One region of the Lysinibacillus fusiformis genome, then DNA from elsewhere that is predicted to be linked to it. Evidence: riboswitches for the same ligand, from Rfam matches in the RefSeq annotation. Region 1 holds a riboswitch; the other holds the start of a gene.

What was found. A riboswitch is a leader RNA that binds a small molecule or an ion and turns the genes downstream of it on or off. The one in region 1 is predicted to bind lysine.
Positions count from the first base shown of each region.
Region 2: another riboswitch for lysine. It lies ahead of JTI58_RS20740 (transporter substrate-binding domain-containing protein); the one in region 1 lies ahead of JTI58_RS01890 (aspartate kinase).

Region 1 is NZ_CP070490.1:375,599-380,759, reverse strand. Features, by position in the region: gene trxA (thioredoxin) at 1-139, shown strand, start outside; gene uvrC (excinuclease ABC subunit UvrC) at 263-2,053, shown strand; lysine riboswitch at 2,162-2,340, shown strand; gene JTI58_RS01890 (aspartate kinase) at 2,475-3,701, shown strand; gene JTI58_RS01885 (YslB family protein) at 3,795-4,229, opposite strand; gene JTI58_RS01880 (succinate dehydrogenase cytochrome b558 subunit) at 4,502-5,110, shown strand.
Region 2 is NZ_CP070490.1:4,218,067-4,223,227, forward strand. Features, by position in the region: gene JTI58_RS20730 (2-oxoglutarate dehydrogenase E1 component) at 1-471, shown strand, start outside; gene odhB (2-oxoglutarate dehydrogenase complex dihydrolipoyllysine-residue succinyltransferase) at 563-1,822, shown strand; lysine riboswitch at 2,163-2,349, shown strand; gene JTI58_RS20740 (transporter substrate-binding domain-containing protein) at 2,469-3,326, shown strand; gene JTI58_RS20745 (amino acid ABC transporter permease) at 3,497-4,222, shown strand; gene JTI58_RS20750 (amino acid ABC transporter ATP-binding protein) at 4,235-4,966, shown strand.

The DNA.
Region 1 (5,161 bases):
TAACCAAGGTACTGCAGCTCAGTATCAAATTATGTCAATCCCGTCTTTACTATTATTTAAAGATGGAGAATTAGTTGACAAAACTGTAGGCTTCCAACCGAAAGAAGCTTTAGAAGCATTTATCGCAAAACATGCGTAATGAATGAAGTTCACAAAGCCGAGCCATCAATAGATGTGTTCGGCTTTTTTTCGTTATATAATAAAGAAAAATAACTAATAGGATTCATTGAGGGGAATTTTTACTTAGGGGGGCAGGTAGGTAATGAACGATTTAATAAAGCGAAAACTGGATATTTTACCGGATCAGCCTGGCTGCTATTTGATGAAGGATCGACAAGGGACAATCATTTATGTCGGTAAAGCAAAAGTTCTGAAAAACCGTGTACGCTCCTATTTTACTGGAACACATGAAGGAAAAACTCAAAGACTTGTAGGTGAAATAGAAGATTTTGAGTATATCGTGACATCATCTAATATTGAAGCACTTATTTTAGAGCTGAATCTCATCAAGTTACATGATCCAAAATATAATGTCATGTTAACGGATGATAAGACCTATCCATATTTAAAAATTACGAATGAAAAACATCCTCGTCTGATTACGACACGGAAGGTAAAAAAGGATAAGGCTAAATATTTTGGTCCTTATCCGAATGCCTATGCAGCGAGCGAAACGAAAAAACTATTGGATCGACTGTATCCGTTGCGCAAATGTGTACAATTACCCTCCAAGGTTTGCTTGTACTATCACATGGGGCAATGCTTAGCACCTTGTGTTAAGGAAATTGATGGTCAGGTTTATCAAGAGATGATTGAGGATATGACGAAGTTTCTCAATGGTGGTGTGGAGGCAGTTAAAAAAGAGCTTGAAGTTAAAATGCTTGCAGCCGCTGAAAACCTAGAATTTGAAAGAGCGAAGGAATTCCGAGATCAAATTGCTCATATTGATACGGTCATGCAGAAACAAAAAATAGTATCAAGTGATACTACAAATCGCGATGTATTTGGCTATGCCGTTGAAAAAGGGTGGATGTGTGTTCAGGTTTTCTTTGTGCGCCAAGGTAAACTGATTGAGCGTGATGTCTCGATTTTCCCGATCTATCAGGATGCAGAGGAAGAATTCTTAACATTTGTTGGGCGCTTTTATGAAAAGCCAGAGCATATTAAGCCAAAAGAAATTTTTATTCCACAAGCCATTGATGCAGCCATCTTAACGGAATTATTAGAGATCAAAGTCCTTACACCAAAAAGAGGACAAAAGAAGGAACTGGTTGAATTAGCAACCAAAAATGCCGAAATTGCTGTGGCAGCTAAATTCCAGCTAATAGAACGTCAGGAAGAACGTACGATTGGTGCTTGTGAGGCACTAGGTGAAGCAATGGGTATTAGTGCACCTTTACGAATTGAGGCTTTTGATAATAGTCATATGCATGGAACGGATGCAGTATCTGCCATGGTTGTTTTCATTGATGGGAAGCCTGCAAAAAAGGAATACCGAAAATATAAAACGCGTACAGCAGCCAAGCATGATGATTACGGTGCAATGCAGGAGGTTATACGTCGTCGATATATACGTGTTTTAAAGGAAGGTCTACCATTACCAGATTTAGTGTTAATTGATGGTGGTAAGGGGCAAATGGAAGTAGCCCGTGAAGTACTAGAAGATGAGCTTGGTCTTGTCATACCGATTGCTGGTTTAGCCAAGGATGACAAGCATAATACATCTCAGCTATTGTTTGGTGATCCGCCAGAGGTGATTGCCTTAAAACGTACAAGTGATGGCTTCTATTTATTACAACGAATTCAAGACGAAGTCCACCGCTTTGCTATTACCTTCTTGCGTCAACAGCATGAGAAGCATGCCATTCAATCTGTATTAGATCATATTGAAGGGGTAGGACCAAAACGTAAGCAACAGTTGCTTAAATATTTCGGATCAGTCAAAAAAATTCGAGAGGCGAGCGAGCTAACTTTACAGGAGGCAGGGATGCCCGCTAATTTAGCAAGCCAAATTTTTAGCTATTTTCAGCAAGAATCATTGTCAAAGGAATAGGCATGTGCTATGGTTATAAATAACATTGTTTTTAATGTTATGGAGAGCTAACTGGCGTGACTAGCTTATTTACGCTAAGGCTTAATGAATTGAATACATTCACTTTAAGGTGATGATAGAGGTGCAAGATTCAAGAGTAACACAATGGAGGATGGACAAGTCCAGAGATATTGTGTGAAAGGGGAGCTTGCCGAAGTCCAGCGTTGTTGTTTCCATTGCTGTACTGGTTTTGCATTTAAGAAATGTAAGACTGTCGATTCTAAACGTTTCGGAGAGCTATCACACATGCGCAAGTTACGATTATTGTACATGTTATAGGCAGCTTTCACGTTATGTGGAGGCTGCCTTTTAGTTTTTCTAGAAACGGTTTTGTCTCCTGTAATTAGGTGAAATACATGGACTGGAAGGGAGAATGAAAGAAATGGCTAAAATTGTGATGAAGTTTGGAGGAGCTGCATTAGCTTCTACTGAACAAATCCAACAGGCAGCTCGGAAAGCGATTGCTGAAAAGGACAGAGGATTTGATGTAGTGGTAGTTGTTGCAGCAATGGGACATACTGCCAAAGAAATGAAAATGATGGTACATCAACTAACTGACGATGCGTCAAAACGAGAATTAGATGCAGTTTTGTCTACAGGCTCTCAATTATCTAGTGCTTTATTTGCCATTGCCTTACAGGAAGCAGGCTATGAGGCTGTGTCTCTGACTGGATGGCAGGCAGGTATTCATACGGATGGTATGTATCAGCATGCGCGTATCGACTATATTGATGTTAGTCGAATCGAAGAACACTTTGCACAGGGGCAAATTGTAGTCATTGCTGGGGAACAAGGGGTTGACGAAGATCACAATATCACCATGCTTGGGAAAGGTGGAGCTGAAACGGCAGCTGTAGCGCTTGCCATCGCATTGGAAGCGGAGCGAGCTGATATGTATACAAATGTGGACGGTGTTTATACAGCAGATCCATGTTATGTGACACATGCCCAAAAGCTACAGGAAATTTCCTATGATGAAATGTTAGAATTATCTCATTTAGGATCTCATGTCATACATCCACGTGCGGTGGAGTTAGCAAAGAAATTTCAAATGCCTGTTATCATACGCTCAAGTTTAGTAGAGTCAGTAGGCACTTTATTGAAGGAGGAAGTGGAAATGGAAAAAAACTTAGTTGTTCGTGGCGTGGCCTTTGAATCAGATATTATTCGTTTAACAGTAGGGTATGATGCTTTATCTAATGCTTCATTAGCAGATATATTTACTATTCTTGCTGAGAACCGCATTAATGTAGATATTATTGTTCAAGCCATTATTGATGGGCTGAAACCAACTGTTTCGTTTTCCATTTTAAAAGAGGAATTTGCAGAAGCATTACGTGTTCTAGAAGATAGTAAATTATCACTCGGATTTAGTTTTGCAGACTTCGAAATAGGGTTAGCGAAAGTTTCCATTATTGGTTCAGGCATGGCCTCTAATCCAGGTGTTGCTGCTCGTATGTTTGATCGGTTGCGTCGTGAAAATATCCCTGTGAAAATGGTGAGTACTTCTGAAATAAAAGTTTCTGTTGTTGTACCACAGGATGATATGATCCAAGCAGCTAATGCACTGCATGATGAGTTTAATTTAGAGCAAGCACTTTACATATAATAATAGAAGAAACAGCATTTTATGTAATTGTCCGAAATTAAAGGAAGAAAAAAGAAGGATTGTCATCCCGTTAGGGGGAGACAATCCTTTTTATTACTCTGAGGGAATGGTATTCATAATACGTTCTTTGACGTCCCATTTGACTGTAAACATGACGTATTGTTGCTTTTCTCGCTTTTCATTATAGCATTCTGTAAGGTAGCCTTTAGCTAGTTGAATTTGCTCTGCTATAAATCCTGCTTCAAGTTTAAAGCTACGTTGTTTAATTTGCAGAATTTCAGGGTCGTTTGTCAACTGGAAAATGCGTCCATCCTTTGATTCCTTCATAAGCTCTAATGTACCCCAGCAGGCATCTGCGAAAAATGCGATAAGTTCATCTTGACTTTTACATGGGAACTTGCGAGCAAGCTCTTTACCTGCCCAATAAAGGACATCATCTTCATGTTTACCGAGTATAGAAGATAGAATATGATCACGAATGATCTCATAGCCAAATGATGAGATTGTAGGAGATGGAGTGTTTAACATTGTTATCCTTCTTTCTTAGAATTTTCTTAAAATTTAACGGTAATAAAGTAATGATAGATTTTTCGAGAAAAAACGACGCATCATGTACTAGATTAGTTCTTTAATAAGCTCTATGAAAAACTCCGAGTTGCCTTGACGCTCGTAGCTCTTGAGAGTACAATAAACATGTCATAATATTGTACCATGATGAAATACACAGTCAATGAAGTATCATTTACAAAATGATGACTTCTTTTGTTGTGCTATTTTAAGTACTAAGGGGGGTAACAGTCTTGTCGAAAGATCGAGAGTTTTTATGGCGTCGCTTACATTCTCTACTTGGGATCATTCCAGTAGGTCTGTTTTTAACGATGCACCTGTTCATTAACTTTACAGCAACAGGCGGGGCAGAAAGTTACAACGATGCTACCGCAGTAATGGAAAAGATTCCATTCCTTATCCTAGTTGAATGGATTGTCATCTATATTCCATTAATGTTCCACGCATTCTATGGTGTCTACATTGCATTCACTGCTACACCAAACACAGGACGTTTCAGCACGTACCGTAACTGGATGTTCTCTTTACAACGTTTTACTGGTGTATTCTTAGTGATATTCATCGCATGGCATATTTTCCAAACTCGTATTCAAAAAGCACTTGGCACACACGTTGATTACGACATGATGGCGAATATCGTTGCTAATCCATTCATGCTTGGATTCTACATTGTTGGTATTTTATCAGCAACTTTCCACTTATCTAACGGTTTATGGGCATTCCTAGTAAGCTGGGGTATTACACAATCTCCTCAGTCTCAAAAGATTGCTACTTACGTAACAAACATTATTTTCGTAATTCTAAGTGTAGTTGGTGTGGCAGCTATTTTAGCTTTCGTATAATTCAATAGAAGCTACGATAGAGCACATGCAATCATTGCAATTTTTTAAGAG
Region 2 (5,161 bases), 1.2 Mb from region 1:
CGTCACCCATTAGCTGCGGCGAATGCTGAGCAATTAGCAAATGGTTCATTCCAAGAAGTGATTGAACAACCAGGCTTAGGCGCTAAACCAGAAGCTGTAGAGCGCATCGTTTTAGGTACTGGTAAAGTGATGATCGACATAGCAGAGCGCGTGAAAGACGGCGAAGGCTTCGATCACCTACACATTATCCGTGTAGAACAACTTTACCCATTCCCAAAAGAGCAAGTTGCTGGTATCATTGCTAAGTATCCTAATGTGAAAGAGATCGTTTGGGTACAAGAAGAACCTAAAAACCAAGGCTCATGGAATTATGCACTAGAAACATTATATGCACTTTCAGAAGGTAAAAAGCTTCGCTATGTAGGTCGTCCTGCAATGAGCTCAACTTCTGAAGGAGATGCAGATTCTCATAAAGCAGCACAAGCAGCTCTTGTTGAAGAAGCGGTTGCTGAGTCAGTAAAGGTTAAATAATCACATATCAATTTTTGAAACTGGGCTACTTGCCCTTAAGCAGTAGCCCTTCTATGTGCGTCATGCACGTTAATCAAAGGAGGAAATGAAAGTGGCTGAAATTAAAGTCCCTGAATTAGCAGAATCGATTACAGAAGGTAGTATCGCACAGTGGGTAAAAAAAGTGGGCGATCGCGTTGAAAAAGGTGAATTCATCGTTGAACTTGAAACAGATAAAGTAAACGCTGAGATCATTTCTGAAGAAGCAGGTGTATTAACACAAATTTTAGCTGAAGAAGGCGATACTGTACTAGTTGGTCAAGTTATCGCAGTAGTAGAAGCAGGCGAAGGCGCAGCAGCAGCTCCAGCGGCAGCACCAACTGAAGCAGCTCCAGCTCCGGCAGCGCCACAAGCAGCACCTGCACCAGTAGCAGCGGCTCCAGTAGTAGAAGAAACTTCTGGTGAACGTGTAGTTGCATCGCCAGCAGCACGTCGTCTTGCACGTGAAAAAGGTATTGACCTTGCAGCGGTATCTCCAGTAGATCCACAAGGACGCGTACGTGTACAAGATGTAGCAGCACATGGTACAGCACCAGCTGTAGCACCAGTAGCAGCACCTACATCAGTAGCAACTTCAGGTGGCCCAGTAGTATTCACACCAGCAGCTAATTCTGACCGTGTAACAATTGAAAAAATGAGCCGTCGTCGTCAAACAATTGCAAAACGTTTATTAGAAGTGAAACAATCAACAGCAATGTTAACAACATTCAACGAAATTGACATGACAAACATCATGGCACTTCGTAAACGTAAACAAGAAGAGTTTGTGAAAGCAAACGACATCAAACTTGGTTTCATGTCATTCTTTACAAAAGCTGTTGTTGCAGCACTGAAAAAATATCCATACGTAAACGCTCAAATCTCTGGCGATGAAATTCATTTAAATAACTTCTTTGATATCGGTATTGCTGTATCAACTGAAGAAGGTTTAGTCGTACCAGTTGTACGCGATGCAAATAGCAAAAACTTCGCTGAAATCGAAAAAGATATCGCTAACTTAGCGACAAAAGCTCGTGATAAAAAATTAGGCCTAAATGACATGGCTGGTGGATCATTCACAATCACAAACGGTGGTGTATTCGGTTCATTAATGTCAACACCAATTATGAACGGTACGCAAGCTGGTATTTTAGGTATGCACTCAATTGTTAACCGTCCAGTTGGCGTAAATGGTGAAGTTCAAATCCGTCCAATGATGTATGTAGCACTTTCTTACGATCACCGTATCATCGATGGAAAAGATTCTGTAGGATTCTTAAAAACAGTTAAAGAATTGATCGAAAATCCTGAAGATTTATTATTAAATTCATAATGCCATTAAACCCTGCGAACAATGTTCAGCAGGGTTTTTTTGTGCATGACGAAAGGTTTTGACCGATTCTATTTTGAAAGAGTACGAATGTTATATCGTTTAGAGGAGCCAAAAGAAATAAACGCAACTTTTCTCACAGAGAGTACATGCGCTCTAATAAAAATTTGTTGTAATTTTCGGAAATATCGATGAAAGCTCAACGATTTAAAATGGATAGAGAACGCACAATACCCTAATATTGTCATTAGTCAGAAAAATGTTAAAACTGTCTTGACGAACATATTAGTTTTATAGTAGTATCTAAATATCAATTAAATAAACAAACCTCACGAATTTTTACCAGTGAGGTAGAGGCGCGGTATTTATTAGTTCATTGTAGAGTTCAAGCAAGCGAAGACGCAATGAAGAAGGAAATATCGCCGAAGTATAAAAGGAGCTCGTACTTTTATACTGGGTCTGCAGTGAATAAGTGCAGGACTGTCCTAGTAAATGGATTTCCAGATTTACTAGGTTGTGCTATCTCGGAAACATGGAAATTATAGTGAGGATTTGGGCAACTGTCATAAAAGGTAAGACCTAAGTTCAATATACTTAGGTCTTTTTTAGTACAGTTGTCTTATTTTTTTACAGAAAAGGGGAGTTTTTCATGAAAAGAAAATGGTTGTTAGTAATGATCTCTATCATGACGGTAATTGTGCTAGCTGCATGTGGCACAAGTGACAAAAAAGAGGGCGGTTCAGGTGATGCTGGAGCTGACAAAGAAGAAGGCGGCGGTGAATTCCGAATTGGAATGGAGGCTGGCTACCCACCGTTCAACTGGACACAGCAAGACGATGCGAATGGCGCTGTGAAAATAGCGGATAATGCAGAGTATGCAGGCGGCTATGATGTACAAATGGCGAAAAAAATCGCTGAAGGTTTAGGCAAAGAGTTAGTCATAGTTAAAATGGAGTGGGACGGATTAGTGCCAGCGCTACAATCGAACAAAATTGATGCGATTATCGCAGGGATGTCACCAACAGAAGAACGTAAGAAAACGATTGATTTTACAGAAAACTATTACACTTCTGATTTTGTGATGGTTATTAAAAAAGGTAGTAAATATGAAGATGCAAAATCAATTCAAGATTTCTCAGGTGCTAAAATTACATCACAATTAAATACATCAAACTACACAGTGATTGATCAAATCAAAGGCGTAGAAAAACAAACGGCAATGGAAAGCTTCCCAGCAATGCGTGTGGCTTTAGAAGCAGGTAAAATTGATGGCTATGTAGCTGAACGTCCAGAGGGTATTTCTGCTGCTGCTGCCAACGATAAGTTCACATATGTAGCATTTGAAGAAGGCTTTGATACAGATCCATCAAATACTTCAATTGCTGTAGGCTTACGTAAGGACGACGCAAATCGTGAAAAAATCAATGAAGTCCTAAAAGGCATTTCGGAAGACGATCGTCAAGCGATTATGGAAGAAGCTATTTCGCAACAACCAGCAGCACAATAATGACAAGGCACGGGCTAGTTGCTAGTCCGTGCATGATCATTTCATCATTATCAAAATGAGAACCTCTCTACATAATGATAATGTCCTAGCGTGACAAAACATAGAATGGTAGAAAGAGCTAGGACACAAAAGATATAAGCAAGCAAGATGACATTGTTAGGAGGAACATCATGAGTCTTGAATGGATACTTTCAATTATTGAAAACAACTGGCAAATGTTTTTACGAGGTGCGTATTATACGTTACTGATTTCGAGTATTAGTACAATTATTGGTGCATTTATCGGATTTTTCATCGGAATTATGCATACGATTCCAGTTCGTAAAAAAGGTGTGAAATTTTATAGCTTAAAGCTCATTAATTTTATACTGACATGCTATGTTGAATTTTTCCGTGGTACACCAATGATTGTACAGGCTATGGTTGTCTACTACGGATTAGATATCGCATTCGGTATCGATATGCACTTTATTACAGCAGGTATTTTAGTCGTTTCCCTCAATACAGGGGCATACATGGCAGAAATTGTTCGTGGCGGTATTGTATCGATTGATAATGGTCAATACGAGGCAGCATCAGCAATTGGTATGAATCACTTCCAAATTATGATTCACGTTGTCTTACCACAAGTAGCGCGTAACGTCTTACCAGCGACTGGTAACCAATTAATTATGAATATTAAAGATACAGCCGTTTTAAATGTCATTGGGGTAACGGAATTATTCTTCCAAACTAAATCAATTTCAGGTAACAACTTCCGCTATTTCGAATCATTCTTTGTTGCATGTATTCTTTATTTCATCATGACATTTACCGCATCACGCATTCTTCTTTACGTTGAAAAACGTTTAGATGGACCTGATGCCTATCAAAAAGAACAAAAAGAAGCCGTATAGGGGGACGCACAAATGGCAGTCATTAAAATCGAACATTTAAGTAAATCATTTGGACGTAACCAAGTGTTAAAAGATGTGAATTTCCAAGTGGAAAAAGGGGAGGTAGTTTGTTTAATTGGCTCCTCTGGCTCTGGTAAATCCACACTGCTTCGTTGCATTAATTTATTAGAAACACCAAGTGGCGGTCAAATTATTTATAAAGGGGAAGACATCTTAGATGAAAAGCACAATATTCAAGAATATCGTACACATCTAGGCATGGTGTTCCAGCAGTTCAATTTATTTAACAACCACAACGTCATAAGTAATTGCACAGTGGGCCAAGTCAAAGTGTTAAAACGTTCGAAAAAAGAAGCAGAAGAAACGGCGCTTAAATATTTGAAAATCGTTGGCATGGATCAATATGTGAATGCCAAGCCGCGTCAGCTTTCAGGCGGACAAAAGCAGCGTGTGGCCATCGCTCGCGCCTTATCGATGAATCCAGATGTAATGCTATTTGATGAGCCAACATCCGCATTAGACCCAGAAATGGTGGGTGAGGTATTAAAGGTGATGCGTCAGCTAGCAGATGAGGGCAATACGATGCTCATCGTGACACATGAGATGGAATTTGCCAAAGAAGTGGCAGATCGTGTTGTCTTTATGGATAAAGGCGTAATTGTCGAAGAAGGCCCTCCAGCACAAGTGTTAGTTAATCCATTACATGAACGTACGAAGGAATTTTTAAAGCGTACTTTAAAATAAGCACAAAAAAGGTGAGTCCAACCAGTTGGACTCACTTATTTTCTAGAATTCCATTCTGCATAAAGCACAAAGCAGATTGCGAATGCTACAGCAATGATAAAAAACCATTGCGGAACACCACCAAAACTCATCATAACACCTCAAATTTTCATTTTTTTTGGATAGAATAGGTATAGTATTTCTTTTTTCTCCACA